4 regions of the Nonomuraea sp. NPDC003727 genome follow, and region 3 is predicted to be linked to each of the others. Evidence: predicted binding sites of a transcription regulator. Region 3 holds the regulator's gene; each other region holds the start of a gene.
The links. Region 3 encodes LexA, which represses DNA repair genes until DNA is damaged. Its sites were predicted from a motif close to TCGAACANNTGTTCGA; they were not measured.
Positions count from the first base shown of each region.

Region 1 (7,428 bases), on a different contig from region 3:
GTCCCACGAACCCGTGCTCCGGGATGCCGTGCCCCAACTGTCGGCGCCCGTGCTGTTCGTCTCCCACGAACCCGAGCCAGGGGATCCCGTGTCCCAGGTGTCCGCGCCCGTGCTGTCCCCGCCCCACGGACCTGAGCCAGTGGGCCCCGGGCTCCAGGCGTCCGAGCTGGCACTGTCCGTGCCCCACGACCCTGAATCCTGGGTCCCCGTGTCCCAGGATTCAGAGTCGGCGCTGTTCGTGTCCCGCGAGCCCGAGCCAGAGGGTCCCGGGCTCCAGGCGTCCGCGCCGGCACTTTCCGCGTCCCATGAACCCGAGCCCCGGGATTCCGAAAGTCGGGATGCTGTGCTCCAGATGCCCGAGTTCCACTGGTCAGCGTCATACCGCCGGCCGGGGCCCCAGCCGGTGAGGTTCCGTAGGTCCCAGGAACCAGAGCCGGGTGAGGTCAGCGAGTCGGGGTCTGCCGTGTGCCGGCCGTCCGGTCCGCGGTCATCGAGGCCCCAGCGGTCGCGGGGTCGGTCACCGGTGTCGCGGCCGTCATGGTCGCCACGGCCCAGGGGGTGGTGTGCGCCATCGTGAGGGTCACCGGCGAAGGTGCCGTCGTCGGCCGAGGGCTCACCGTGGGCGGGGGTGACGGCATCGCGGTCGCCGGAAGACGTGGGAGGGGTGGCTGAGCCGCCGTGCAGTTCGGAGGCGGTCGTGGGAGAACCCGCCACCTCCGAGGGAGTGCGCGCGTCAGGACCCTGGCCCGGCCGCTGGAAGGTCGCGGAGGCGGGCGGCTCCGGCGTGGAGCCGGAGGGCCGCTGGTCAGGGTCCGACGACGTGCTCATGGCTCAGCCCGGATCAGACGTCACCAGGCTTGGGCGCGGAAGCCTTGGAGCCGCGGCCCGAGGAGGCGGGAGCCGGAGGGGCGGCGGGAGCGGCGGCCTCGGCGGGCGCGTCGACGCGCGGGCCCACGCCCAGCTTCTCCTTGATCTTCTTCTCGATCTCGTTGGCCACGTCGGGGTGGTTGCGCAGGAAGTTACGCGCGTTCTCCTTGCCCTGGCCGAGCTGGTCGCCCTCGTAGGTGTACCAGGCGCCGGACTTGCGGACGAAGCCGTGCTCCACACCCATGTCGATGAGGCCGCCCTCACGGGAGATGCCCACGCCGTACAGGATGTCGAAGTCGGCGACGCGGAAGGGCGGCGCCATCTTGTTCTTGACGACCTTGACGCGGGTGCGGTTGCCGACCGCCTCCGTGCCGTCCTTGAGCGTCTCGATGCGCCGGATGTCGAGGCGGACCGAGGCGTAGAACTTCAGCGCCTTACCACCGGTCGTGGTCTCGGGCGAGCCGAACATGACACCGATCTTCTCGCGCAGCTGGTTGATGAAGATGGCGGTGGTGCCGGTGCTGTTGAGCGCGCCCGCGACCTTGCGCAGCGCCTGGGACATCAGACGGGCCTGGAGACCGACGTGGCTGTCGCCCATCTCGCCCTCGATCTCGGCCTTGGGCACCAGGGCGGCGACCGAGTCGATGACGATGATGTCGACGGCGCCCGAGCGGATCAGCATGTCGGCGATCTCGAGCGCCTGCTCACCCGTGTCGGGCTGGGAGACGAGCAGCGCGTCGGTGTCGACGCCGAGCTTCTTGGCGTATTCGGGGTCGAGGGCGTGCTCGGCGTCGATGAACGCGGCGATGCCGCCGGCCCGCTGGGCGTTGGCCACCGCGTGCAGCGCCACCGTGGTCTTACCGCTGGACTCGGGACCGTAGACCTCGATGATGCGGCCGCGGGGGAAACCACCGATGCCGAGCGCGACGTCGAGCGCGATCGAACCGGTCGGGACAACCTCGATGGGAGCCCTGGCGTCATCGCCGAGGCGCATGACGGAGCCCTTGCCGAACTGCCGCTCGATCTGTGCGAGGGCAGTCTCAAGGGCCTTCTCGCGGTCGTTGATAGCCATGGGAACTCCCCGGGAGGGTCGTGGTGTGGTCGGTCGAGTGAAAGCTACGCGGTGGGACCGACAATTTTCCGCCGGACGCGCGAGGCACCGTGGCCGGCGCTTCTCATGGTAGCCGAACGGCTGTTCGATCGCGCCTCGAACACGCCGACCACCCGCCGTGCCCGGCCGACATTCCCTGACAATCCGCCGGGCCGGTTGCCATGGCCGCTGACCTGGGGAGATCCTGTTGGAAAGGTCGAGAGGCGGCGACGTGACGAGCACGTACACCGGGCAGCGGCGCACCCACCTGGAGGCGCTCGCGGCGTTGCTCCCCGGCTGCGGGCTCGTGGGGCGCATGATCGGCGGCGACGACCCGGTGCTGTGGGTGTGGCATCCGCGCACGGGCCGCCAGACCATCATCTTCGCGACCCCGTCCGCCGCCGCGTGGGTCTTCCTGTGGTCGCCGGGCGGCCAGGGCCACGCCGACGATCCCGCCGGTACGGCGGAGGCGCTCCACACCTGCCTGACCGACGAGTGACCCGGACCGGTACGGCAAGCGCGAGCCGGAGAAGCGCCCCCGATCGGTACGACACACGCGGACCCCGCCGAGCGACCCGGACCTCTACGGCCCGCGCGACCCAGCCGAACGACCCCCGCCGCTACGGCACGCACGAGCAGCCCGGCGGACACCGCACGCGCCTGTCACCCGACGAACGAGGCCCGCAGGCCCGCCACGGTGTTCGCCAGGCCGTCGGCCGCGGCCCGGTCGAGCGCTCCCGTGAGCGTCTCCTCGTAGGCCGCTCTCGCCCCGTTCCTGCGTTCCCTGCCCGCCTCGGTGATCACCGTGTAGACGCCTCGCCGATCCTTGGCGCACAGGTCGCGGCGGGTCAGCCCGGACGCCTCGAGCCGTCCCACCAGGCGGGTGACCGAGCTCTGGTTGAGCCCGAGCAGGTCGGCCAGCTCCTGCATGCGCAGCTCGCCGTCGGCGGCCGCGGACAGGTGGCACAGCGCCCGATACTCCGACAGGCCGAGGCCGTGCCGCTGCAACGCGGTGGCGAGTGCGTGCTCCACCCTGGCGTGCAGCCGTACCACCCCGGCCCAGACGTCCTGGTCGAGCGTCGCCATCGGTTCCTCCTACGGTGTCGGCGCCCACTTTATGGACAGGCGACGAACTCAGGCGCGTCCGAGGTGCCCGAGCACGAAGGCGGCCCGTTCCGCAACGGGAGCGCGCGGCAGTTCCACCAGTTCGTAGCCGTAGTCGAGGTAGGCCGAGGACACGGAGGCGTAGGTCCGCTCGGCCTCGTCGGGCGTCTGCTTCCGCTCGGCGTCGTTCTCGTAGATCTCCGGCCACGGCGGCGCGACGAAGACCGTGCGGTGGTAGCGGAAGCGCCTGGCCGCGGCGTCGACGTGGGCGGGCACGGGACGCCCTTCGAGGCGCAGGTAGCCCACGACGTCGACCACTCCCCTGTCGAAGGCGACGGTGCCGTCCATGGCCTCGGCGAGACGGTAGGAGCGTAGTTCCCAGCTCAGCATCAGCTCGGCGAACAGGTCGACGTCCTTCCACGGCAGCGCCTGGCCGCCGATGGCCACCTGGTCCTGGATGATCGCCCGCCCCGCCTCCCGCGAGCCGGACAGGCCCAGGCGGTCGATCAGGGTGCTCTTGCCCGATCCGGGGCCTCCGGTGAAGACCACGAGCCGCGGCCCCGCCGTGCAGCACGAGCAGGTGTGCACCGTTCCTCCCCGGCGGTCAGCGCAGCTTGCCGTCGACGTTCTCCACCTGGCACACCGCGCGCCAGACGTCCTTGGCGCTCTCGCCCTGGGCCAGTGCCTGCTCGACCGTGCGCCCGCCCAGCGGGGCGAGCACGTAGTCCCTGGCCCACGACTCGGCGTAGACGTCGCCGAAGTGGGCCCGCATCCTTCTCCAGAACTCGGTCAGACGCATGCTCCCCAGTATGGAACCCGCCCCGCACTGGGTAGGACAGACCGTATGGCGAAATCCTCCAAAGCGGCTCCCAAGCCGTCAATCGATTCCAGGTCACATCGGGAGCGACGCCGCGCCCTGCTCCTGCAGCAGCGGCTCGCCGTACAGAAGGAGAAGGCCGAGCGCGCCGAGCGGCACGCCGGTCTGAGGGCCGAACCCCGTGAGGGTGCGCCGCGCACCCGCAGGGCGTCACGGAGGTAGCGGCTACAGCACGCGCGAGCCGTACATCTCCCCCAGATGGTCGGCGAGCAGCTCCAGTCGGGCGCCGTCGGGGTCCCTGAAATAGATGGAGGCGCCGCTCTCGATCTGGTGCGGCACGCCGGCCATCTCCAGCTTGCCGCGCAACCGTTCCCACGTCGCGGGGTCCACGGAGATCGCGATGTGGTGCAGCCCGCCCAGGACCTCCTGGTACGGCCCCAGGTCGAGCCCGGGGAAGTCGAAGAACGCCAGCAAATTGCCGTTGCCGATGTCGAAGAAGAAGTGGTTGGAACCCTTGTAGTCACGGTTCTCGAAGATCTCCGTGAGGGGGAACTCCAGGAGCTCCTGGTAGAACCGGACCGTCCGCTCCACGTCGGAGGACAGCAGTGCGAAGTGGTGCAGACCGCGCGCGCTGCTCGATGGACGGTGCGGGAGGAGGTACTGCCGCTTGATACGCTCGCGATCAGCCTCGATGGCTGCGTAATCGATGGTCACGTCGCTTCACCTCTCCCGCTCTATGTCCCCGGGATCGGCGCCTCAATCGCGCATCGTGGCCACAATCTCCTTCACGATCTCCATCGTGGTGCCGGGGTGCAGGAAAGCGAAACGCGCGACGGTCTCGCCCTCCCAGCCGGTGGGGGTGACGAATCCGATCTGCCCGGCCAGCAGCCGTTCTGACCACGTGTAGTAGTCCTGGGCGGTCCATCCCGGACGCCGGAAGAGCACGGCGGACAACTCGGGCTCGCGGATGAGCTCCAGGTGGTCGCTCTCCCTGATCAGCTCGGCGGTCTCCCTCGCCAGGGCGAGCCCGCGCTCGACGGCCTCGGTGTAGGCGTCGGTCCCGTTGACCGCGAGCGAGAACCACAGCGGCAGCCCGCGGGCGCGCCTGGTCAGGTGGTAGGCGTAGTCCGTGGGGTTCCACTCGCCGCCGTCGGTGTGCAGGACGTCCAGGTAGGAGGCGTCCTGCGTGTGTACGGCACGCGCCAGGTTGGGGTTGCGGTAGATGAGCGCGGCGCAGTCGAACGGGGCGAACAGCCACTTGTGCGGATCGACGACGAACGAGTCGGCGTGCTCGATGCCCTCGTAGCGGTGCCGGACGGAAGGGGCGAACAGCCCGGCGCCGCCGTACGCGCCGTCGACGTGGAACCACAGCCCGCGCTCGCGGGCCACCTCCGCGACGCCCTTGAGGTCGTCGACGATGCCCGCGTTCGTGGTGCCGGCGGTGGCGACCACGCCGATGACGTTCTCCTGGCCTTCGAGCGCCTTCCGCAGGGACGTGCCCGTGAGGCGGTGGTCCTCGGAGGGCACGACGAGCGCCTCGACGCCGATGATGCGCAGCGTGTTGGCGATCGAGGAGTGGGCCTGGTCGCTCACGGCGATCTTCGCGTTCGGCACGCCGGCCGTGTCCCTGGCCACGACGAGGGCCGACAGGTTGGCGGCGCTGCCGCCGGAGACGAAGCAGCCGCCCGCCGTGCCGGGCAGGCCCGCGTAGTCGGCGATCAACCGCAGGACCTGGTTCTCCGCCGCGATGGCGCCTGAGGCCTCCAGCCAGCTGATGCCCTGCAGCGAGGCGCAGGAGACCACCATGTCGAACAGCAGCGCCGCCTTGGTGGGGGCGGCGGGGATGAAGGACAGGAACCGGGTGCTGTCCGCGGAGATGACCGCGCGGGAGAGCTGCTGGTCGTAGACGTCCAGCACCTTGGCGGGGTCGGCGCCCTCCTTGGTGATCAGCCCGGCGAGCGCGGCGTCCAGCTTGTCCTTCTCACCCGGGTGGTCCAGGGGAACCGGGTCGAGGGCGAGGCGCTGCCTCATGTAGTCGAAGACCAGGGTGGTGAGGCGCTCGTCGTAGCTATGCACGCATGCAGTATGGGGATAAAACCGAAAAAAAGGGAAATAGCAGACGAAGATCTACCAAACCGGTTGGCCGGTACGGCCCGGCTCGTTTTGTCGGTGCCGGAAGGCACCATGGTGGAGTGAGCTTCCTCGACCACTTCAGCAGGGTGACCCGCGAATGGTTCACCGGGGCCTTCGCGGCTCCCACGCCTGCCCAGCTGGGGGCGTGGGAGTCCATCGCGCGCGGCGACAACACGCTGGTCGTCGCGCCCACCGGGTCCGGCAAGACGCTGGCGGCCTTCCTCTGGTCGCTCGACAGGCTCGCCGCCCGGCCGCCGGCCCAGGAGGGCAAGCGGACCTGCAGGGTGCTCTACGTGTCGCCGCTCAAGGCGCTGGCCGTCGACGTGGAGCGCAACCTGCGGGCGCCGCTCGCCGGGCTGCGGCAGACGGCGCGGCGCCTGGGCCTGGCCGTACCCGAGATCTCGGTGGCGATCCGCTCGGGCGACACCTCGGCGGAGGACCGCAGGCGGTTCGCCGCCAAGCCGTCCGACATCCTCATCACCACGCCCGAGTCGCTGTTCCTGCTGCTCACCAGCCAGGCCCGAGAGGCGCTGCGGGGTGTCGAGACGGTGATCGTCGACGAGGTGCACGCGGTCGCGGCCACCAAGCGCGGCGCGCACCTGGCGCTCAGCCTGGAGCGACTCGACTCCCTCCTCGAACGGCCCGCCCAGCGCGTCGGGCTGTCGGCCACCGTGCGGCCGGTCAGCGAGGTGGCCGCCTTCCTCGGCGGCGCCCGCCCCGCGGCCGTGGTGCAGCCGCCCTCGGACAAGCGCATCGAGGTGGAGGTCGTCGTCCCGATCGAGGACATGACCGAGCTCGACGCGCGGCCGGTGTCCGACCCCGACGCGTTCGTGCAGGAGCCCGCCCGCAGGTCGATCTGGCCGCACGTGGAGGATCGCCTGTTCGACCTGATCGAGGCCCACAGCTCGACGATCGTCTTCGCCAACTCCCGGCGGCTGGCCGAGCGCCTGTGCACGCGGCTCAACGAGCTGGCCTACGAGCGGGAGCGGGGCGGCGACGACGTGATCGACCTCTCGATCTGGGAGAGCGGGCCCGAGCCGCCCGGATCCACGCCGGCGGCCCTGCCGGCGCCCGCGGAGATGATGGCCCAGGCAGGCGCCAGCAAGGGCGCGGTGCCCGAGATCGTGCGGGCCCACCACGGGTCGGTGTCCAAGGAGGAACGCTCGCAGATCGAGGAGGCGCTCAAGTCGGGCCGGCTGCCCGCGGTGGTCGCCACCTCCAGCCTGGAACTCGGCATCGACATGGGCGCGGTCGACCTGGTGGCCTGCGTCGAGGCGCCGCCCAGCGTGGCCAGCGGCCTGCAGCGGATCGGCAGGGCGGGCCACCAGGTGGGCGCGGTCTCCAAGGGCGTGATCTTCCCCAAGTACCGCGGCGACCTGATCCAGACGGCCGTCGTGGCCGAACGGATGCGCAGCGG
Region 1 covers NZ_JBSFNE010000002.1:367,942-375,369, forward strand. Annotated here, with positions in the region: gene recA (recombinase RecA) at 842-1,939, opposite strand; gene ACWDLG_RS06935 (hypothetical protein) at 2,190-2,456, shown strand; gene ACWDLG_RS06940 (MarR family winged helix-turn-helix transcriptional regulator) at 2,621-3,043, opposite strand; gene ACWDLG_RS06945 (AAA family ATPase) at 3,092-3,649, opposite strand; gene ACWDLG_RS06950 (DUF3046 domain-containing protein) at 3,666-3,860, opposite strand; gene ACWDLG_RS06955 (VOC family protein) at 4,104-4,592, opposite strand; gene ACWDLG_RS06960 (pyridoxal phosphate-dependent decarboxylase family protein) at 4,635-5,954, opposite strand; gene ACWDLG_RS06965 (ATP-dependent helicase) at 6,071-7,428, shown strand, end outside.
Region 1: a site for LexA is predicted at 2,052-2,067, ahead of recA (recombinase RecA). Genes of this name have one in related genera too.

Region 2 (7,428 bases), on a different contig from region 3:
GATACGTGCTGACGAAGATCGAGCGGGAGCAGATGTCGGCCGACTTCAAGGTCGTGCCCCAGGTGCGGACGCCCGGGTCGGAGGTCTACACCAGGGCGACGTTCGTGGTGGAGGACCGGGTGCCCGGCGTGCAGCAGACGTACCTGCGCCCGATGGACCCGTCGCTGCGCGCGGCGTCCGAGATGACGATCGAGGAGACGGTCCGCCTCGAGACCGAGCGCCCGTAGACCACGCGGGGCCGGCCTCGACGTCCGGAACCCCTGCCGCCTGCCCTCGGGCCCGGTGGCGGGGGTTCTTGCGTGGTTCCCCGCCGCGGCGACCGGGCCGTGCCCCTCCTCCAGGACGACGCCCGCGGAGGCCGCCCGGTAGGAAGAGCACGGCCCGTCGTGGTGTTGAATCAGGGGAACCCGGACCACGAAGGAAGGACGACCGTGCCCAAGATCGGTGTACTCGCACTCCAGGGAGACGTGCGCGAACACGTCCGCATGCTGGAGGAGGCGGGGGCGGAGGCGACGGCCGTGCGCAGGATCGCCGAGCTCGAGGCCGTCGACGGGCTGGTCATCCCCGGCGGGGAGTCCACCACGATGTGGAAGCTCGCCGAGATCTTCGAGCTGCTGGAACCGCTGCGCCTGCGCGTCAAGGAGGGCATGCCCGCCTACGGCTCGTGCGCCGGCATGATCATGCTGGCCGACCGCATCCAGGACGGCATCGAGGGCCAGCAGACGATCGGCGGCATCGACATGGTGGTCAGGCGTAACGCCTTCGGCCGCCAGGTCGACTCCTTCGAGGCCGATCTGTCCTTCGCGGGCGGCCCCGTACACGCTGTCTTCATCCGCGCCCCATGGGTGGAATCGGTGGGTTCCGACGTCGAGGTGCTGGCGACCGCGCCCCCTGGGGATAGGATCGTCGCGGTCCGACAGGGACCGCTGCTCGCGACATCGTTCCATCCGGAGCTGACCGGAGACACTCGCGTGCATGAATATTTCGTCAACATGGTGAGGGAGCTCTAGGTCATGTCCGGCCACTCCAAATGGGCTACGACGAAGCACAAGAAGGCCGCGCTCGACGCCAAGCGCGGCAAGCTGTTCGCGAAGCTCATCAAGAACATCGAGGTGGCGGCCAGGACCGGTGGCCCTGACCCGGATGCCAACCCCACCCTCTTCGACGCCATCTTCAAGGCGAAGAAGAACTCGGTGCCCAACGACAACATCGAGCGCGCCCGCAAGCGCGGCGGCGGCCTCGAGGCGGGCGGCGCCGACTGGCAGACCATCATGTACGAGGGCTACGCCCCCGGCGGTGTCGCGGTTCTCATCGAGTGCCTGACCGACAACCGCAACCGCGCCGCCTCCGAGGTCCGCGTCGCGCTCACCCGCAACGGCGGCTCGCTGGCCGACCCCGGTTCGGTGGCCTACATGTTCAACCGCAAGGGTGTCGTGATCGTCCCCAAGGACGGGCTGTCCGAGGACGACGTGCTGACCGCGGTGCTCGAGGCGGGCGCCGAGGAGGTCAACGACCTGGGCGAGTCGTTCGAGGTCGTCTCCGAGGCCGGTGACCTGGTGCCGGTGCGCAAGGCGCTGCAGGAGGCCGGCATCGACTACGACTCGGCCGAGTCGAGCTTCCTGCCGACGCTCAACGTCCCGCTCGACGAGGACGGCGCGCGCAAGGTCTTCCGTCTCATCGACGCGCTCGAGGACAGCGACGACGTCCAGAACGTCTACGCGAACTTCGACGTCAGCGACGACATCATGGAGAAGCTCGACGCCTGAAAACGGCTCGCGGCGGATGTCCCGCAGTGCGTAGGTTGACCTGCTGTGGAAATTCGTGATCTGAGCCCGGACGACCTCGACGCCGTCCTCGACACCCGCAAGCGCTCCTTCGGCCCGTTGCCCGCCGACCTCGCCGACAACTGGCGCGCAATGGCGCTGGCCACCCTGGAGCAGGGACGCTTCCTCGGCGTCTTCGACGGCTCGAGGGTGGCCGCCGCCGCGCGCCTGCCTGGTTTCACCCAGTGGTGGCACGGCAGGCCGCAGCCGATGGCCGGGGTGGCGGGTGTGGTCGTCAACCCCGAGGACCGCGGACGCGGCGTGGGCAGGCGGCTCATGCGGGCCGTCCTCGGCAGGGCGGCCGAGCTGGGCGAGGCCGTCTCGGCCCTCTACCCGGCCACCACGCCGATCTACCGCTCGCTCGGCTGGGAGCACGCGGGCGCCGAGAACGCGGTGACCCTCGCTCCCGAGGCGCTGCGCACCATCGGCCCGGCCGAGCAGGTCAAGCTGCGCAGGATGGGGCCCGACGACGTCGCCGAGGTGATCGCTATCCTCGGCCGCGTCCACGCCGCCAACCGCGCCAGCGGGCCCATCTGCTGGGACGAGGCCGCCTGGCGGCGCTACCTCGACGAGGATGACGACTTCCGCTACCTGGCCGACGACGGGTTCGTCGCCTACCGATGGGACGGGGGCGACATCGCCGTCGACAACCTCGTCGCCGGCTCGGAGGCGACCGCCCGCGCGCTGTGGGCCATGGTCGGCACCTCCTCCTCGATCGCCAAGAAGGTCACCGCCGTGGTCGCGCCGAACGACCCCGTGCTGTGGCTGGTGCGCGAGCGGGCCAAGGAGCAGGTCAAGCAGACGAGGTGGATGTTCCGGGTCGTGGACGTGGCCGAGGCGATCGCCAGGCGAGGCTTCCCGTCGGTGGTCTCGGCGCACGCCGTGATCACGGTCGACGACCCCGAGCGCCCGGCCAACAGCGGCACGTGGCGGCTGGAGATCTCCGGCGGCTCCGGTACGGCCGGCGCCGCCACGGGGCAGGGGCCGCGCTTCACCGTCAACGGCCTGTCGGCGCTGTACGCCGGGATCCCGACCTCGACGCTGCGCCCGGCCGGCCTGCTGTCCGGCCCGGAGGAGTTCGACGAGGCGCTGGACGCGGCGTTCGCCGGCACGCCGTACATGATCGACTACTTCTGATCGTCCGGCTCGGGCCCGCGCCCGCCGGGCGGCGCCGTGGAGCGAGGCGCGTCCGCCGTGCGCCGCCCGCCCAACCAGGGTAGAGTTCGCTGCCGAACAGATGTTCGGCAGCGAACGGAGGGCGGGCCGTGCGGGTGATGGGCGTCGACCCAGGGCTGACCAGATGCGGCCTCGGGGCCGTCGAGGGCCGCCCGGGCGCGCAGCTCAAGCTCGTCGCCGTCGGCGTGGTGCGCACCTCCGCCGACGACGAGCTCGGCGCCAGGCTCGTCGGCATCGAGCGCGGCATCGAGCGGTGGCTCGACGACGTGCGGCCCGACGCGGTGGCCGTCGAGCGCGTCTTCGCCCAGCACAACGTCCGCACCGTGATGGGCACCGCGCAGGCGGCGGGCATCGCCGTGCTGTGCGCCGCCAGGCGCGGCCTGCCGGTGGCGCTGCACACGCCCTCGGAGGTCAAGGCCGCCATCACCGGCAGCGGCACCGCCGACAAGAAGCAGATCGGCACCATGGTCACCAGGCTGCTGCGGCTGGCGGAGATGCCCAAGCCCGCCGACGCGGCCGACGCCCTCGCCCTGGCCATCTGCCACGTGTGGCGCGGCGGCACCCAGAACAGACTGGCCGAGGCGCTGGCCAAGGCATCGAGAGGACGTGCGCTGTGATCGCGTCGGTTTCCGGGGTCGTGGCGGCCGTCGCGCCCGACTCGGCGGTGATCGAGGTCGGCGGGGTGGGTGTGCTGGTGCACTGCACACCCGGCACGCTGGCCACCCTGCGGGTCGGCGAGCCCGGCCGGCTGGCCACCTCGCTGGTCGTCAGGGAGGAGTCGCTCACCCTGTACGGCTTCGCCACCGACGACGAGCGCACGGTCTTCGAGCTCGTCCAGACGGCCAGTGGCGTGGGCCCGAAGCTGGCCCTGGCCATGCTGGCCGTCCACACGCCCAACTCGCTGCGCGTCGCGGTCGCCTCGGCCGACCTCAAGGCGCTGACCAGGATCCCCGGCATCGGCCAGAAGGGCGCCCAGCGCATCGTGCTGGAGTTGAAGGACAAGCTCGGCACGCCCGAGGAGGCGGTCAACGCCGCGCTCAACGGCGACGCCGCCCTGCCGCTGTGGCGCGAGCAGGTCCACTCGGGTCTGGTCGGCCTCGGCTACTCCACCAGGGACGCCGACGAGGCGATCGCGCTGGTGGGGCCGCAGGCCGACGCCGAGGTGGCCGCGGGCCGGCAGCCGCAGGTGGCGGTGCTGCTCAAGGCGGCGCTCAGGGCGCTGAGCGTCCGATGAGGCCGGCGGTGGCGGGAAGCGGGCGCCCCGGCGGCGGGGAGATGGCATGAGCATCGAACGTGACCTGGTCTCGCCCGACGCCGAGGGCGACGAGCTGCAGATCGAGGCGGCGCTGCGGCCCAAGCGCCTGGCCGACTTCATCGGCCAGGCGCGCGTGCGCGAGCAGCTCTCGCTGGTGCTGGAGAGCGCGCTCAAACGGAACCGGCCGCCCGACCACGTGCTGATGAGCGGCTCGCCGGGGCTGGGCAAGACCACCCTGGCCATGATCATCGCAGCCGAGCTCGGCGCCCCGCTGCGGATCACCTCGGGCCCGGCCCTGGAGCGCGCCGGCGACCTGGCGGCGATCCTGTCGACGCTGACCGAGGGCGAGGTGCTGTTCATCGACGAGATCCACCGGATGGCCCGCCCCGCCGAGGAGATGCTCTACCTCGCGATGGAGGACTTCAGGGTCGACATCATCGTCGGCAAGGGCCCCGGCGCCACCGCCATCCCGCTGGAGATCGCGCCCTTCACCCTCGTCGGCGCCACGACCAGAGCGGGCCTGCTGCCGGCGCCGCTGCGCGACCGGTTCGGCTTCACCGCCCACATGGACTTCTACGAGGTCGCCGAGCTCGAACAGGTGCTGCGCCGCTCGGCCGGGCTGCTCGGCGTGACGCTGCCCGAGGAGGGCGCCCACGAGATCGCCAGGCGCTCGCGCGGCACGCCCCGCATCGCCAACCGGCTGCTGCGCCGGGTGCGCGACTTCTCCGAGATCCGCTCCGACGGCGTCATCACCCGAGACGTCGCCTCGGCCGCGCTCAACCTCTACGAGGTCGACGCCGAGGGCCTCGACCGACTCGACCGGGCGGTGCTCGGCGCGCTGCTGCGCAAGTTCGGCGGCGGCCCCGTCGGGCTGTCGACGCTCGCCGTGGCCGTGGGGGAGGAGCCGGAGACGGTCGAGGTGGTGGCCGAGCCGTTCCTGGTGCGCCAGGGGCTGCTGGCCCGCACGCCGCGCGGGCGGGTCGCCACCACCGCCGCCTGGCTTCACCTGGGCCTCACCCCTCCGCCGGAGGCGCCCTTCTAACCGAGACGCCCGCCGCCGGGCCGAGACGGCAGGACCCGGCCGCCGGAAACGCCACGAAACGGCGCGGTCACAGAACGGTTGCAAGCATTGCGAATTGGGAACTTCCCCGCGCGCCGAATCGCTGCCTCGTTGCCGGGTTTCGCAACAACCGCCTACACTCCGTGGCTTGGCTGGCTGTGTAAGCTGATGGGCTGAGCGGCGCGGCCCCTCGACGCAACGCATGGAATTTCCGGCTCGACGCCGGTGTCATCATCTTGACAGACGATGGAAGGTCGCCCTCGTGGACTCAGCAACGCTTATGAACATCCTGCCGCTTGTGCTTCTGGTGGTGGTGTTCTACTTCCTGCTCATCAGGCCGCAGCGCAAGCGGCAGCAGGAAGCCGTTCAGATGCAGAACTCGCTCGCGCCCGGCGCCCGTGTGATGACCACCACCGGCCTGTTCGCCACCGTGGTGGCTGTCGACAACGAGGACGTCATCCTGGAGGTCGCTCCCGGCGTCGAGACCCGCTGGGTGAAGGCCGCCATCGGTCGGGTCGTCACCCCCGTCGCCGATGACAAGCTCGCCGCGACGGAGCCTGAGACGACCGAGACGAAGGAATCCGCCGTAGCCGACGAGCCGGTCGACCGCAACGACGACGAGGACACCAACAGCAAGAAGTCCTGACCAGCTTGCGGCCGACCCCTACCTGAAAGAACAGACGACCAGTGGCCCGACCGACCAGCGGCCAGAGCAAGCCGGGGCGCACGCTCCTGGTGCTTCTGGCGCTCATCTTCGCCATGGGCGGGGCGATGTTCCTGCAGCCGGCGTTCACGCCGAAGCTCGGACTCGACCTCGCGGGTGGCACGACGGCGACACTGTCGCCGATCACTCCGAACGGCTCTCCCCCCTCTGAAGAGAGCCTCAACCTCGCCGTCAACATCATCCGTGACCGGGTGAACGGCACCGGAATCTCCGACGCGGAGGTCGCCAAGTCGGGCGACAACATCGTCATCTCGGTTCCCGGCGCAGGCAAGGACGAGGTCATCAAGCTGGTCGGCACCACGGCGGAGCTGCGCTTCCGCCAGGTCCTGGCCGCCGAGGCGGCCCAGCCGCAGCCGAGCACCATGCCCACCCAGGCGCCGACGCCCTCGGGCTCAGGACAGCCTTCCACGCAGCCGAACGGGCAGTCGTCCGACCGGCCTTCCACGCAGCCGAGCGCCCGCACCTCGGCCAACGCGCCCACACCCAGCGCCTCCCCGACGGGCAAGGCCCTGTCGTCCGCGCTGACCTCGCCCAACCCCTCGCCCTCCGCCGCTGCGACCGGCGAGCGGAAGAGCCAGAACCAGGACCAGAACAAGGGCCAGGACAAGAGCCGGAACGCCAAGGCGACCCCGTCCGCGACGCCGAGCGCCCAGCCCAGCGCGCCGACCCAGGACTCCGCGCTGGCCGGCATCGACCCCGCGCTGGTCAAGCAGTACAACGAGCTCGACTGCGCCAAGAACAAGCAGCAGGGCGTCCAGGACGACCCGAGCAAGCCGTACGTCACCTGTGACGCCGACGGCACCGCCAAGTACATTCTCGACAAGGCCAGGGTCGTCGGCACCGACATCGACACGGCCAGCGCCGGCGTGCAGCAGACCACCGGCCAGTGGGTCGTGCAGCTCAACTTCAAGAGCAAGGGCGCCACGGCGTGGTCGACCCTGACCACCGAGGCCTACCAGGCCCAGCCGCCGCGCAACATGGTCGCCGTGGTCCTCGACGGCGTGGTCATCACCGCGCCGAACATCAACGAGCCCATCCCCGGCGGCCGGGCGGAGATCTCCGGCGGCTTCACCCAGCAGACCGCGACCGCGCTGGCCGACCAGCTGAAGTACGGCGCGCTGCCGCTGAAGTTCGTGCGCAGCTCCATCGACACGATCTCCTCCACCCTCGGCCAGGACCAGCTGCGCGGCGGCCTCATCGCCGGCGCCATCGGTCTCGGCCTGGTGGTCATCTACTCGCTGCTGTACTACCGCGGCCTCGGCGTGGTCGCGGTGCTGAGCCTCCTGATGGCCTCGGTCATCACCTACGAGGCGGTGGTGCTCCTCGGCACCTACGCGGGCTTCAGCCTGTCGCTGCCGCACATCATCGGTCTGGTGGTCTCGATCGGCAT
Region 2 covers NZ_JBSFNE010000012.1:233,720-241,147, forward strand. Annotated here, with positions in the region: gene ACWDLG_RS30155 (alkaline phosphatase D family protein) at 1-227, shown strand, start outside; gene pdxT (pyridoxal 5'-phosphate synthase glutaminase subunit PdxT) at 486-1,010, shown strand; gene ACWDLG_RS30165 (YebC/PmpR family DNA-binding transcriptional regulator) at 1,014-1,766, shown strand; gene ACWDLG_RS30170 (GNAT family N-acetyltransferase) at 1,812-2,960, shown strand; gene ruvC (crossover junction endodeoxyribonuclease RuvC) at 3,089-3,616, shown strand; gene ruvA (Holliday junction branch migration protein RuvA) at 3,613-4,233, shown strand; gene ruvB (Holliday junction branch migration DNA helicase RuvB) at 4,280-5,296, shown strand; gene yajC (preprotein translocase subunit YajC) at 5,613-5,960, shown strand; gene secD (protein translocase subunit SecD) at 6,002-7,428, shown strand, end outside.
Region 2: a site for LexA is predicted at 3,053-3,068, ahead of ruvC (crossover junction endodeoxyribonuclease RuvC). Genes of this name have one in related genera too.

Region 3 (7,428 bases):
CCGCCCAGGGACAGCACGGCGAACAGCCCCACGACCGCGACCCTGCCTCGCCTGGTCAGCCTCATGGGCGCCGTGAGCCGCACCGACTTCCTCGCCTGTCGCTCCCCCGCCAACTTTCTTGGTTGTCGCTCCGCCGCCGACCTCCTCGCCTGTCGCTCCCCCTCCGACCTTCTTGGTTGTCGCTCCCCCGTCTGCCTCCTCGACTGTCGCTCCTCCGGCGCGACCACCCGAAGCGCTCCCCGCGTGCGGCGCGCGCCCGACCGCGGCCGCCTGCCACGACCCGTACCCGCCCGTTGCTCTTGCGCGCGGACCGTTCCAGGCCTTTCCCCCGCCCCCGCCTCGACGACCTGCGCCCGGCGAGCCGGACCCGCGACCGCCTGCCCCACGCGACCCGAACCCCCATCCACCTGTCCCGTGCGTGCCCGGCCAGAGAGCTCCTGCGCCTCCCACGCCGAAGCCGCGACCGTCTTTCCTATGCGAGCCCGACCGGAGACAGGCTGCCCCTCCCAGGCCGAAGCCGCGGCCGTCTCTCCCGTCCGAACCCGGCCGGAGACCGACCACCTCTCCCAAGCCGAAGCCGCGGCCATCTCTCCTATGCGAGCCCGACCCCGGAGCGACTGCCCCTGACCATCGCGGCTTGAACGCGTCGCCCCTGCTCGTCCAGGGCGTGCGAGCGCCTCCCGCACACGGCGTGCCCCCGGTCCCGGTTCTTTCGTCTGCAGGTTCGCGGTCGGCGTGTCGCCCGGCCGACCCCTACCGGCCTGTGCGTGCGCGGCGTCAGGGGGAGCCTCGCGCCCTTGTGGCGCGGGCCTCCCGGGACCGCCGTCCATCGCGCCAGGTCGCCGCCTGCCCCGAAGCCGCCACCCGCCACGCAGGCCGCCGCTCTTGCCCCTTGACGTGAGCCGCTGCGGCTCGCGCCCGCCACGCGCCACGTCACCGCGACCCGTCCCACCCGACCGGCCGTCACCGCGCCCCGTCCCACCCGACCGGCCGTCACCGCGCCCCGTCCCACCCGACCGGCCGTCACCGCGCCCCGTCCCGCCGGACCGGCCGTCACCGCGCCCCGTCCCGCCGGACCGGGTGTCTGCGCGGCCTGTCCCACCCGACCGGCCATCTCCGCGCCCCGTCCCGCCCGACCGGGCGTCTGCGCGTGCCTTCCGCTCTCGCCTGCCGTTCATCGCCGCCCCCGTATCTGTGCTGTCGTCTGCCGGGCCGGGCGCACCCTCCCGCACACCCGGCCCCGCCACCCCCTGGTCGCGGACGACCCGCAACCGCCCGCCTCCTGCCCCGCGTGGTCCCGTGGACCGTCCGCCCGATGCCCCCCGCGACCCGGCAAACCGTCCACCCCCAACCTCGCGCGGCCCCGCGGGCCGTCCGCCGATCTGCTTGTCCTGGCCTGCCGTACCTCGGGGAGGAGGGACCAGGCGGAGGCGCCGGTCTCCTGGTACGGCAGGGCGTCCGCGCTCCTCCCTGGTGATGTCGGCGATCAGGGTGAGTTGCTCGTCTTGGCCGGTCGAATCTGTCGTCGTGGTCGCCCGCACTGATGACCTCCCGCCACCGTCGACCCAAGGAAAAGGTCAAACAAAGATCAGTGAATCGAACACGGTGTCGATCGAACTCCCGTACGATGTTGTACACCACGTCACCGACGATTTCGAGGAAGACTCGAACAATTGTTTGAAGTTGATCTCCATCGGCGGTACGGTCGCTGTGTGCGACATGAAGACCACGGACCGGAAGGGTGGGCCGGTGAGGCAGGCCGCCGGGCGAGGAGGAAAGCATGAGCGAGCCGAATGACGGCAACGGCGTCAGCGACCTTGCGGTCCGCCGTCGCGACTCACTGGGCCTGACGCCCAGGCAACGCAAGATCCTTGAGGTGATTCGCGACTCCGTCCAGCAGCGCGGCTATCCGCCGTCCATGCGTGAGATCGGCGAGGCCGTGCAGCTGACCAGCACGTCCAGCGTGTCTCACCAGCTGACCGCGTTGCAGCGCAAGGGCTACCTGAGGCGTGACCCGCACCGCCCTCGCGCCCTTGAGGTGAGGCTGCCGGGTGAGCCCGTGCTGTGGGTCGACCCCGATGCCAGCGAGGTCGAGTCGCAGGTGAGCAGGCCGACGGCCGCCTACGTTCCCCTGGTCGGTCGCATCGCCGCCGGTGGCCCCATCCTCGCCGAGGAAAGTGTGGAAGACGTCTTCGCGCTGCCCAAGCAGCTCGTCGGCGAGGGCACCCTCTTCCTCCTCCAGGTCGCGGGTGACTCGATGATCGAGGCAGCGATCGCCGACGGCGACTGGGTGGTCGTACGGCAGCAGCCGGTGGCCGAGAGCGGTGACATCGTGGCAGCCATGATCGACGGCGAGGCGACGGTGAAGACGTTCAAGCGCAAGGACGGCCACGTCTGGCTGGTGCCGCACAACGCCAACTACGACCCGATCCCCGGCGACGAGGCCAGCGTCCTCGGCAAGGTCGTCGCAGTCCTGCGCCGCCTCTGACCGCATCTCGCCGCTCGATCGGCCCTCACCTTTCCCGAGGGTCGATCGAGCCGGCGTAGCGCTGGCCGGTGGGACCGACACAGCCCTGCCCAGTCCGGAATGCCGTGTCGCATGAGTGTCCGTCGCTTCCGCACGCCGACGCCCGGAATGGCTTGTCGCCTGGCTGTACGCCGCCTCCACATGCCGACGCCCACGCGCGGATCCCGGCTCCTACCCGCGAGCGACGCCTTCGGGTGGAACATCACCCGACCCGCGACCGACGTTATGCACGGAGCAGCGACCCGACCGGCGGCCCATTCGTGCACGTCGGCGGCCGGATGCCGACGGGCCGGGCGGAGCCGTACCCATCGAGGGGCGCGTGTCCGAACCCCAGCCCACAGTTCGGGGAACGGACTGGCCATCTCTTCATGCGTTGGCGCGAGGGCTCTTCCAGGCATCCCGCTATCCGGACTCGGGCGCGAGCTGGTCGCACAGAACCCTCCGACGCTCGGCGACACCGATGCGTTCGATTTCCGCAATCCCGGCCCATCGGACATTTCCCGAGCCTGGGTGACACTGATCAGGTGGACGATTTCTTCCCCCCGCCCGCCAAGGACGGCCTGAAATGGGCGAGCGCCGGTCCCGATGTCATCGCCTGCTGGATCGCCGACATGGACTTCGCCACCGCTCCCCCGATCGTCGAGGCACTCCAGCGGCGTGCCCGCGGGGACCTCGGCTACCCCACCTGGGCCGCCGACCCGCAGGCCGGACCGCTGGCGGAGACCTTCGCCGAGCGCATGCTCACCCGGTACGGCTGGCCCGCCGACCCGGCAGCCGTCCGCACCTTCTCCGATCTCAACCAGGCGCTCCAGGTGGTCCTTCACCTCGCCACCGAACCCGGTGACAGGATCGCCATGCAGGTTCCGGCGTACCCGCCGTTCCTCGGCACGATCGAGGAGATGGGCCGCACGCTGCACACCGACCTGGCGGATCTGGCCGGCTGCCGTGCGCTCGTCCTGGTCAACCCGCACAACCCCACAGGAAAGGTCTTCACCAGGGACGAGCTCACCACCGTGGCCGAGCAGGCCGAACGGCACGACGTGCTGGTCATCGCCGACGAGGTCCCCGCCGACCTGGTCTACTCGCCCGCCACGCACATCCCGTTCGCCACGATCCTGCCCGAACGCACGGTCACGCTGACCTCCGCGACCAAGGCCTTCAACCTCGGCGGCATCCGCTGCGCGCTGGCCCACGTCGGCTCGGCACGGGTCCGCGGGGCGCTCCATTCGCAGCCCGCCTTCCTGTACGGCGGGGCGAACATCTTCGGCGTCGAGGCCACGGTCGCCGCGTGGAGGCACGGCGACGGGTGGCTGCGCGACACCATGGCGATCCTGGACCGCAACCGGCGTCTGATCGCCGAGCGGGTGCCGGGGTACGCGATGCCGGAGGCGACCTATCTGGCATGGCTGGACATGCGACGGCCGGGGATCGCGGAGGTGCTGGAGAGGGAGGCGCGGATCCTGGTGAGTGACGGCGCCGCCTTCGGACCGGGCGGGGAGACCTACGTACGGGTCAACTTCGCGACGTCGACGGAGACGCTGGCGGAGATCCTGGACCGCCTGGCCCGGGTCTGGTCGCCGGACCCCGATACGCCCTACTCGTCGCGATCCCTTGCCCGACCCAGCTGAGGCCGAGGCTCGTCACGAGCACTCTGATTTCGGACAGCCGGGGTCGCACCGCGACACCCGGCACCTCCGGGGCGCTGAGCGTTCTCGGGGGTGGGCGTTCTCGGGGGTGGGCGTTCTCGGGAGGGAAGCGGCGCGACGAGACGCAGGCGATGCCGGTTGGAGCGGCGCCGATTGGAGCGATGCCGGTTGGAGCGATGCCGGTTGGAGCGATGCCGGTAGGAGCGATGCCGGTAGGAGCGATGCCGGTAGGAGCGATGCCGGTAGGAGCGATGCCGGTAGGAGCGATGACGGTAGGAGCGGCGCCGGGATCAGCCTCCCGTGGTGCCCGCTGAGCCGCGCACGAGAGGCGGCCCCGACAGCTCCGACCGTAGACGGCCCAGCAGCGCCGACCGCACGAAACGTCGGGCCCCGGCAGTGTCGACCACACGGAACGTCTGGTCTCCGGCACTGCCGGGGCCCGCGCGACCCCGCTCAGCGGCCCGTCAGTTGCGGGTTGGGGGAAGGTCGGGCGGTGTGGCCGCCGGTTGCTGGTCGAGTGCCGCCAGCGCCAGTTCCACCGCCTTCTCCAGCTGCGGGTCCCGTCCCGCCACCCGGTCCTGCGGTGTGATCACCACCTCGATGTCAGGGTCGACGCCGTAGTTCTCGATGTTCCACCCCTCGCCGTCCAGCCAGAACGCGTACCGGGGCTGGGTGACGACCGTTCCGTCGACCAGCTGGTACCGCCCGTCGATGCCGATCACCCCGCCCCAGGTGCGGGTGCCGATGAGCGGACCGATGTTCCGGTTCTTGATCCCGGCGCTGACGATGTCCCCGTCGGATCCCGCGAACTCGTCCGTGACGGCGACGACGGGGCCACGCGGCGAGTCCTCGGGGTAGCGCATCGGCTCGTACCCGCGCGAGATCGCCCAGCCGCTCACCTTGCGTGACAGCTTCTCCAGCACCAGTTCGGAGGTGTGGCCCCCGCTGTTGCCGCGTACGTCCACGACGAGGCCTTCCTGCGGCATCTCGGTGCGCAGGTCGCGGTGGAACTGCGCCCAGCCGCTGGCGACCATGTCGGGTACGTGCAGGTAGCCGAGCCGGTTGCCGGAGGCCTGCCGGACGTAGGCGCGCCGGCTCTCGACCCAGTCGTGGTAGCGGAGCGCGGTGTCGTCGGCCAGCGGTGTCACGACCACGCGCCGGGTGTCGCCGCCCGAGGCGGGCCTGATCGTCAGTTCGACCGGCTGCTCGGCCGTTCCGGCGAGGAGGGCTTGCGGGCCGCGCACCTGGTCGACGGGCCGGCCGCCGACGGCGACGATCGCGTCGCCCTCGCGTACGGCGACGCCGGGGGCCAGCAGCGGCGAGCGGGCGGCGTGGTCGGAGGACTCTCCGGGCAGGATCCTGGCCACCACCCAGGCGCCGTCGCGGAGGGCGAGGTCGGCGCCGAGGAGTCCCTGGCGCCGCTTGGGGTCGACGGCGGCGCCGTTGGGCCGGGCGTAGGCGTGGGAGGTGGCCAGTTCGCCCTGCACCTCCCACAGCAGGTCGATCAGCTCGGAGTAGGCGCCGATCCGCTCGACGAGCGGGGCGTAGCGGGCCAGCGTGCCCGCCCAGTCGACGCCGTCCATGTCCGCGCGCCAGTAGTGGTCGCGCATGAGCCGCCCGGCCTCGTGGTAGGACTGCCGCCATTCGGCGACCGGGTCGATGGTGACGGTGATGCGGTCGAGGTCGACGCCGACGACCTCGTCGCCCTCGCTCGCCGCGCGGGTCTGCAGGCCGTTCTTGCCGTTGGTGACCAGGCGGGTGCCGTCGCCGCTGACCTCGAAGGCACGGACGTCCTTGGCGATCTCCGCTTTGGCGCGCTTCTTGAGGTCGTAGCGCTCCAGCACGACCTCCTCGCGTTCGTTGCCGTCGCCGAGCTCGCCGGCCAGCGGGTGGCGCAGCCACAGCAGGGCGTCCTTGGCGGTGCGCAGGTTGGAGTAGCGCCCGGCGGGGACGGGGACGGCGACGACGCGGGCGGGCAGCCCCTCGGCGTCCACCTCGGTGGCGGGTTTGGCCTTCTTGTCCTTCCCGCCGTCGGGGGTGTCGGGCGACGACGGCGTGTCGGACTCGGCGCCGTTGAAGCTGCGGCCCTCCAGTGAGGGGGCGAACGGCGAGGCCGTGGTCGCCTGCAGCGGCACCAGGTACGGCTTGGCTCCGGCGGGGAAGGACAGGTCGAACACGTGCGCGTCGTAGACGGGGTCGAACGTCCTGATCGACAGGAACGCCAGGTGCTTGCCGTCCTTGGTGAAGACCGGGGCGTAGTCGCTGAAGCGCTGCGAGGTCACCTCGATGACGGAGGTGCCGTCGACGCGGCCCATCTTGATCTGGCGCAGCGGCTCGTGGTGCGGGTGCGACCAGGCCAGCCAGGCGGAGTCGGGCGAGAAGGTGATGCCGTCGATGTCGCCGTTGGCCGTCCGGTCGAGCTCCCTGGTCGCGCCGGTCGTGGTGTCGACGACGAGCAGGCGCCCGTCGTGACCGGCCAGCGCGACGTGCTTGCCGTCGGGTGCGACGGCAAGGTCGAGGACGCGCCCGAGCTGTCCGGAGGCCAGCGTGCGGATCTCGCCGCCGGGGCGGCCGATCTCCAGCGCGTCCTCTCCGGTCGCGTCGCTGATCCAGACGGCCAGGCCGTCCTCGCCGAGCACGCGCGGCAGCCGTACCCTGACGCCGGGTTCGGCGCGCAGCACGCCGGCGGGTCCGTCCCGGTGGGTGACCCAGTGGGCGGTGCCGCGGATCTCGACGGCGCTCGCCCGGCCGGTCGTGTCGGGCGCGAAGTCGGCGGCCCTGCTGGGCGCCGGGCGGGTGGCCCGCGCGGGCCGGGGCCCGCCCAGCCTGACCTCCAGCCGGTACGGCTCGCCGTCCAGGGAGTCGAGCGCCCACAGGTCGCCCGCGTGGCTGTAGATCACCCGGGTGCCGTCGGTGGCGGCGTGCCGGGCGTAGAACTCCTCGTGCTGGGTGTGCCGGCGCAGGTCGGAGCCGTCGGGCAGGGCGGAGTAGAGGTTGCCGACGCCCTCGTGGTCGGCCAGGAAGGCGATCCTGCCGCCGACCCACATGGCCGACCAGTACTGCGCGATGCTGTCGGCGAACAGCCTGGTGAACTCGCCCGACCCGGTGGCGTCGATCCAGATCTTGGCGGCGGTGCCGCCCCGGTAGCGCTTCCACTGGGACGGCTCGCGCCACACCGGCGAGACCGTCACCACGCCGCCGCCCGCGTTGGGGGCGGCCTCGCTCACCCATCCGTACGGCAGGCGCTCGGCCTGC
Region 3 covers NZ_JBSFNE010000015.1:14,423-21,850, reverse strand. Annotated here, with positions in the region: gene ACWDLG_RS33180 (LysM peptidoglycan-binding domain-containing protein) at 1-65, opposite strand, end outside; gene lexA (transcriptional repressor LexA) at 1,781-2,488, shown strand; gene ACWDLG_RS33170 (MalY/PatB family protein) at 3,052-4,155, shown strand; gene ACWDLG_RS33165 (S41 family peptidase) at 4,638-7,428, opposite strand, start outside.

Region 4 (7,428 bases), on a different contig from region 3:
ACCTGGTGCGCACCTTCGCACTGCCGATCCCCTCGCTGGTGATCTGCGAGCTGCTCGGCGTGCCGTACGACGACAGGGAGCAGTTCCAGCGCGACACGACCGAGCTGCTGCGGCTGGCGAACTCGCCCGAGCAACTGACGGCCAAGGTCGGCGACCTGATCAAGTACGTCTACACGCTGGTCGCGCGCAAGCGGGCCGAGCCGGGCCACGACATGCTCACCGGGCTGGTCGACAGCGGCGAGCTGAGCGACGACGAGATCGCCGGCATGGGGTTCCTGCTGCTGGTGGCGGGTCACGAGACGACCGCCAACATGCTGGCGCTCGGCACGTTCGCGCTGCTGCAGCACCCCGAACAGCTGGCGCTCGTCCGCGACGACCCGTCCGTGATCGACAACGCGGTGGAGGAACTGCTGCGCTACCTGTCGATCATCCACTTCGGCGCGACGCGGGCCGCCGTGGAGGACGTCACGATCGAGGGCACGCTCATCAAGGCGGGCGACTGCGTCGCGGTGTCCATCCCGGCCGCCAACCGCGACCCCGCCCGCTATGCTGACCCTGCCGTCCTCGACGTGCGGCGGCCCGCGGGCGGGCACCTGTCCTTCGGGCACGGCATCCACCAGTGCCTCGGGCAGCAGTTGGCCAGGATCGAGATGCGGGTGGCCTACCCCGCGCTGCTCGGATGCTTCCCCGCCCTGCGGCTCGCCGTCCCCGTGGACGCGGTGCCCATGCGCTCGGACATGAGCATCTACGGCGTGCACGCACTGGAGGTGGCGTGGTGAAGGTCAAGGCCGACAGGGACGTGTGCATCGGCGCGGGCATGTGCGTGCTGACCGCGCCGCTGGTGTTCGACCAGGACGAGGAGGAGGGCCTGGTCGTGCTGACGTCGGCAGAGGTGCCGCCGGAGGCCGAGGACGCCGTGAGCCGTGCGCTCACCCTGTGCCCCTCCGGCGCCATCACCCGCGTCGATCCGTAGGCGGCCTTCGGCCCTCATAGCGCCGGTCCGAGGGCGCCCCCGGCCATCGCGTCGATCTGTAGGTGCCCTCGGTCATCGCGCTGATCTGTGGGCGGCCTCGGTCATCGCCTGCTTCGGGCACCCTCGGGTGTCATCCCGCTGATCCGTGGGAGCCCTCGGTCATCGCCTGCTCGATGGGCGCCCTCGGGTGTCACTGAGCCGATCTGTGGGCGCCCTTCGCGAGTTCGTCGCGCCGATCGGCAAGTGCCTCGTGGGCGCCATCGTCCCGGCGACCGAGGAGTCCTTCGACGTCGACGCCGCGCCGATGTACGGAAGTCCCATAGGTGGTGCCATCGCCGCGGCGATGCGCAGAGACCCGCAGGTGGTGGCGCCGCCGTGCCGAGGCGCGGGAGTCCTCGGGCGGCATCGCCCGCGTCTCTCGGCGGCCCCTCCAGCGGCATCTTGGCGTACTTCCAGCGATCTCTCAACGATCCCTCCCGGCCTCTTGGCGTGCCTCCAGCGATCTCTTGGCGGTCCCCTCCGGGGCCTCTTGGCGTACCTTCGGCGATCTCCCGACGATCCCTCCCGGCCTCTTGGCGTGCCTCCAGCGATCTCTTCGCGTCCCTCAGGGGCCTCTTGGCGGTCCTCCTGTGGCATCGCCCGGTGTCCCGGTCGCTCCGCGTGTCGCGCTCGCCCCGCAGGTCAGGCCCCATGATCGAACCTGTGTTCGCCAATCGGTTGACATTCAAGGTCATCGAAATTATGTTCGACGGAGTGACGTGAGACTCGCGGCTCGCGTCGAAGAACCTGGTCGCGGGCTCCCGCCACCCCCATGCGGGGCCCGCGGTCGGGTTCCACGGGCGAAAGGCGCGTCCTCGTCGTCGGCGGAGACGAGCGGGCGCGCCTTGACCGGACGGGGAGAGGGGAAGCTCCTCGTCCGGTCGCCCGGCGGAAATGTCGGTGGCGTCTGCGAGTGTTGGCTCCACCGACGGAGACGCCGGGAGCCGCCACGACCCCTCAAAGGAGGCTGGCATGACGACAAGGCTCAGCGACACGCACGGGCCCCGACTGTCGCCCGCAGTCAGGGCGCACCTCACCGAGTCACGCACCTGCTTGGCCGACGCCGTGACGGCCCGTACCCCCGCCACCCGCTACGTCGCCGCCCACCTCGCCGCCCTGCGCGCGGCGGCGGCGATCCTGGCCGCCCGGCCCCGTCCGATGGAAGGGCGCAGGCGCCGGCTGCGCAGTGCCTGGGAGCTGTTGCCCGAGGTCGAGCCCAGGCTCGCCGAGTGGGCCGCCTACTTCTCCGTCAGCGCCGCCAAGCGCGCGGCCGCGGAGGCGGGCATGGTGCGCGGCGTGACCCTCGCCGACGCCGACGAGCTCCTGGCCGAGGCCGAGACGTTCGTGTCCATGGTCGAGGAAATCCTCGGCGTCGCCGGGCAGCCCGCCCTTCCCGTCAGCGTCCCGCTGGCGGGCTGAGGGCCGCACACCCGGTCTCAGTCGCGGCTGGTCGCGTCATTCTCGTCGGTGGGAGGATGAACGCCCAGCCGGCCGTCCGGCTCGATCCCTCCGCGAGCCGGACCTCCCCCTTCCACCCCGCGCGTTCACACCCCCGCTCCCGCTCCCGCTCTCTGTGCGCTCGTCCGCCCGCGCACAGTGGTCTCCGGTGTCATGAGGCGCTGAGCATCATCCGGTCCCGCGCACCATCTGCTTGAACTCCGGGCAGGCGACGAGCGGGTCGTGCGTGCACGAGGCCGCGTGGCGCAGGCTGTCACGCATCCGGGTGAGCTGCGCGATCCGGTCGTCCAGTTCGCGCGCCTTCTCGGCGATCCGGTCGCGCAGTGCCTCGTCGGACGGCTTGGCGTCCAGCAACCGGCCGATCTCGCCCAGGGAGAACCCCGCGCTCCTCGCGCAGGCGATCAACGCCAGCCGGTGGAGCGTGTCAGGCTCGTACGCGCGTCTGAGCCCGTTGCGCCCGGTCGCCCTGATGAGCCCCTTGCGCTCGTAGAACCGCAGCGCCGAGGCCGCCAGCCCCGACCGCTGGGCCACCTCGCCGATGTCGAGCAGCATTCTTCGTACCCCTTGACTTGAACCGCGATTCAAGTCGCAGTCTAGGGGCATGATGAAAGTTCACCATCTGAACCTTGCCTCCATGCGCACCGTCGACCCCACCTACGACGGGCTCGCCCCAGCCCCCGCCGTCAGCCACGCCCTGCTGGTCGAGACGGACGCCCACGGTCTCGTCCTGGTCGAGACCGGCCTCGGCGTCGACTCGGTCGAGCGGCCGGAGGAGGTTCTCGACCCGGAGTGGGTGGAGCTGGTCGCCCCGAGCCTCGACAGGGGCGAGACCGCGCTCCGCCGGATCGCCCACCTCGGCCACGATCCCGCCGACGTGCGCCACATCGTGCTCACCCACCTCGACGTCGACCACGCGGGCGGGCTGCCCGACTTCCCCGAGGCGACCGTCCACGTGATGGCGGCCGAGCACGCGGCGGCGATGGCAGGGGCGCCGAGCCGCCGCTACCGTCCCGCGCACTGGTCGCACGGCCCCCGCTGGGAGCTGTACGCCACGGGGGAGTCGCGCGAGGAGTGGTACGGCTTGGCGGGCGCCCAGCCGCTGCGCGGGCTGTCACCTGACTTCCTGCTGGTGCCGCTCGGCGGTCACACGGTGGGGCACGCGGCGGTGGCGGTCAGGGACGGGGACGGCTGGTGGCTGCACGCCGGCGACGCGTACTTCTACCACAAGGAGATCGACCCGGCCGGGCCCGAGTCGCACCTGCTGTTCGACATCGTGCAGCTGGACTCGCAGGTGGACGGGGAGCTACGGGTGGCCAACCAGGCCAGGCTGCGCGAGCTCGTGCGCGACCACGCCGACGAGGTGCGGGTGTTCTCCGCGCACGACCCGTGGGAGTTCGCCCGGCACGCCACACCCGCCTGACGCGCCCCGCCTCGCGCCCCGCCCCCCGCCCCGGCCCGCGACGGTCTCAACCTCACGCCCCGGCCCGCGACGGCCTCGACCCCACGCCCCGCCTCACGTCCGGCCCGCGACGGTCTCGACCCCACGCCCCGGTCCCGCGCCCCGGTCTCGTGGTCCGGTCCCGCGCTCCGGCCCTACGGTCGGGCCCGCGACGCTCTGGTCCCGCGCCCTGGTCCCGCGCTCCGGCCCGGCGGTCGGGCCTGCGACGCCCTGGTCCCGCGCCCCGGGCCCGCGCTCCGACCCGGCGGTCGGGCCTGCGACGTCCTGGCCCCATGGCCCGGCTCGGGCCCGGCCCCACGCACAGCTCAGCCCCGCGCTCCGGTCTCACGGGCCGGTCCCACAGCTCGGCCCCCCGTGCTGCGGCCTCACGGCCGGCCCTGCGCTCCGGTGCCACGGACTCGCTCCGCGATGGCGCTGGGCGGAGGACCGGGAGTTGGGCGGGCCGCGCCTGACCGGCGCCGCAACGGCTATCCGCCTGCCGCGGCCATCCCCCAGCGTCCGGCGCCGAGCAGCTGCAGGTGGTGGGTGTGGAAGGGGTGCAGCGTGCGGCGATGGCCCACGCTGACGAACATGCACCGCGGTAGGCGCTCGCGGATCAGCTGGTACAGCGTGTGCTCGAGCCCTTCGTCGACAGCGGACGTCGCCTCGTCGAGGAAGGCCAGGCTGGGCCGGGTCAGCAGGATCCTGGCGAACCCGAGCCGTTGCTGCTCGCCCGGCGAGAGCGTGCGCGCCCAGTGCGCCTCGTCGTCGAGGCGGTCCTCCAGGTGGCCGAGGTGGACCGAACGCAACGCCTCGCGGGCCTGCTCCTCGCCGATGCGGTGCGCGGGCTCGGGGTAGGCCAGCGCGGTGCGTAGGTCGCCCAGAGGCAGGTACGGCTGCTGCGACAGGAACAGCGTGTGAGGACCCGCGGGGCGGCGGACGACGCCGTGCGCGTGCGGCCACAGGCTGGCCAGGCTGCGCAGCAACGTGGTCTTGCCGCTTCCCGAGGGTCCTCTGACCAGGAGGGCCTGCCCCGGGCTCATGCTCAGGGTCAGGTTCTCGATCAGCGGCTGGCTGTTGGGGCGCCACACCTGGAGGTCCTCGATCTCCAGTGCGTCGGGCCGGTTGGTGAAGGCCGGTCCGGACAGGGCGCGCGACTCCTTGTTGGCGTCCGTCAGCGCCGTGAGCCGGTCCAGTGTCGCCCGGTAGGCGGCGAAGCTCTCGTAGGAGTACCTGAAGAAGGACAGCGCTTCGTGCACCTGGCTGAAGGCGTCGGCCGTCTGGGTGACGTCGCCGAGCGAGATCGCCCCGTGGAAGAAGCGCGGCGCCTGGATGATGAACGGGAACACGATCGAGGCCTGGGACACCGCGCCGTTGAACGCCTGGAGCCGCAACGACCGTTTGGCGCACTGCCAGGCGTTCCCGATGACCGAGCGGAACCTGGTGGCCAGGGTGGTCCGTTCCACCTCCTCACCGCCGTAGAACGCGATGTTCTCGGAGTTGTCCAGCAGGCGCATCAGCGCGTATCGATAGGAAGCGGACAACTTCTCTTTCAGGAAGGTGAGCTGGATCAGCGGGCGGCCGATTTTGAAGGCCATGAACGAGGCCCCGATCACGTAGGCGTAGGCGAGGAGGACCATCGCCCTGGGCACCTCGTACCCGAAGATCGTCATCGGTCCTGACAGCGTCCAGAGGACGGCGGTGAACGACACCAGCCGCAGGGCGGCGCGGACGGCGTCGAGCGACAGGTCGTAGGACTGCTCGACGAACTGCGTGATGTCCTGCTCGATGCGCTGGTCGGGGTTGTCGACCGGGGTCGCGACGAACCTGCCCCGATGGTAGGCGCGGCCGTCCAGCCAGTCGGCGACCGCGCGGTCGTTGAGCCAGTCTCGCCAGTGGATGATCAGGCGCTGCGTGATGAGGTAGGCGAGCTGGCTGCTGACGACGTAGATCGCCGCCAGGACCGCGAACACGATGACATGGAGCCAGAACGTGTCCGGGTCCATCGCCTGCAACGACGTGAACAGGCCGTTGGTCGCGTAGGAGGCGAGCACTTCCAGGCGCACCCCGACGACCGTCAGCCAGAGCACCAGCAGCATGGCCAGGAGCGGCCGGCGGCTGGCCCACGTGCGGCCGGGCCGGAAGTACGGGAAGGCCAGCAGCCGGAACTGCCGCCCCCAGCGCGTGTAGCGGGTCAGCAGCGGGACCGCCAGGGCGCCGCCGAGGACGATGCCGCCGAAGGTCACCGCGGTTGATGTGAACGACGTGAGCCATTCGTGCTGCCAGTCCATGGATCTGTCCAAAAAGTCCTATATGTGCCTCTATTGGCAGATTTATAGGCAGGACAGCTTGCCGCTCGCTTTCATGCGGGTAACCACGCGTCGGCGGGCGAACGGGTTTCGGGAAAGGCGCCGAACCATCGCTCTCACGACCACAGGCCGGTGAGCTCCAGTGCGTGTTCGGGGCTGGTGGCGTACCGGACGCCGGGGAGAGGATGACCTTGCTCGTCGAGCACCTGCCAGCCACCGAGCCGCACGACGGGCACCCGCCCCTTGCGCATCGCCAGGGCGAGCTCCGACAGCGTGCCCCACGAGCCGCCGACCACGATGACCGCGTCCCCGCAGTTGACGATGACGCCGTTGCGCGCCTCGCCCATGCCGGTGGGCACCACGATCGTCAGGTGCGGGTTGGCGCCCTCCCGGTCGGCGCGCGACAGGATGCCCACGACCGTTCCGCCGGCGGCCCGCGCTCCGGCGGCGACCTCCTCCATCACCCCCGCGTAGCCGCCGCACACCACCACGGCCCCTCGCTCGGCGAGCAGCCGGCCCAGCTCGCGGGCGTTGTCCCGGTCCGCGGCCGAGCACTCTCGCGGCCCGCACACCGCGACCTGAACGGCCATGTGTCCCTCCTTCACCGGCACCACGGGCGGTGGGGGGAGTCTGGTGCGGGGGTCTGGGGCCGGGGCGCGCCGCCGGAGACCGACGAAAGGGGCGCCCCGATCACCGGGAAGCGCCCCGCCCGCGCCTACGGGAGCGTCAGAAGGACTCGACGGCCCTGCGGGCCTCCGCGTCCAGCACACCCCAGCTGATGAGCTCCTCCGTCAGCTCACTGGGCGACTTGTCATAGATCACGGCAAGCGAGCGCAGGTCTTCCTGGCGGATGGAGAGGACCTTGCCGTTGTAGTCGCCGCGCTGGCTCTGGATGGTGGCCGCGTAGCGGGCCAGCGCGCCGGCCTTCTCCTTGGGCAGCGTCGCCAGACGCTCCAGGTCGATCACAAGCTTCGGCGTCGGCCCGAGAGGGCTGGGCGCTGCACCCCCCGGCAGCAGCTCCGAGACCGGCACGCCGTAGAAGTCGGCAAGTTCGGCAAGCTTCTGCACCGTGACCGCCCGGTCGCCACGCTCGTAGGAACCCACGACGACGGCCTTCCAGCGTCCACGCGACTTCTCTTCGACTCCGTGCAGGGACAAACCCTGCTGGGTGCGGATGGCGCGGAGTCGTGCACCCAGCGACTTGGCGTACT
Region 4 covers NZ_JBSFNE010000006.1:336,271-343,698, reverse strand. Annotated here, with positions in the region: gene ACWDLG_RS17990 (cytochrome P450) at 1-779, shown strand, start outside; gene ACWDLG_RS17985 (ferredoxin) at 773-973, shown strand; gene ACWDLG_RS17980 (SAV_6107 family HEPN domain-containing protein) at 1,985-2,431, shown strand; gene ACWDLG_RS17975 (MerR family DNA-binding protein) at 2,639-3,022, opposite strand; gene ACWDLG_RS17970 (MBL fold metallo-hydrolase) at 3,105-3,890, shown strand; gene ACWDLG_RS17965 (ABC transporter ATP-binding protein/permease) at 4,397-6,199, opposite strand; gene ACWDLG_RS17960 (TIGR00725 family protein) at 6,334-6,807, opposite strand; gene bldD (transcriptional regulator BldD) at 6,944-7,428, opposite strand, start outside.
Region 4: a site for LexA is predicted at 1,707-1,722, ahead of ACWDLG_RS17980 (SAV_6107 family HEPN domain-containing protein). Genes of this name have one in related genera too.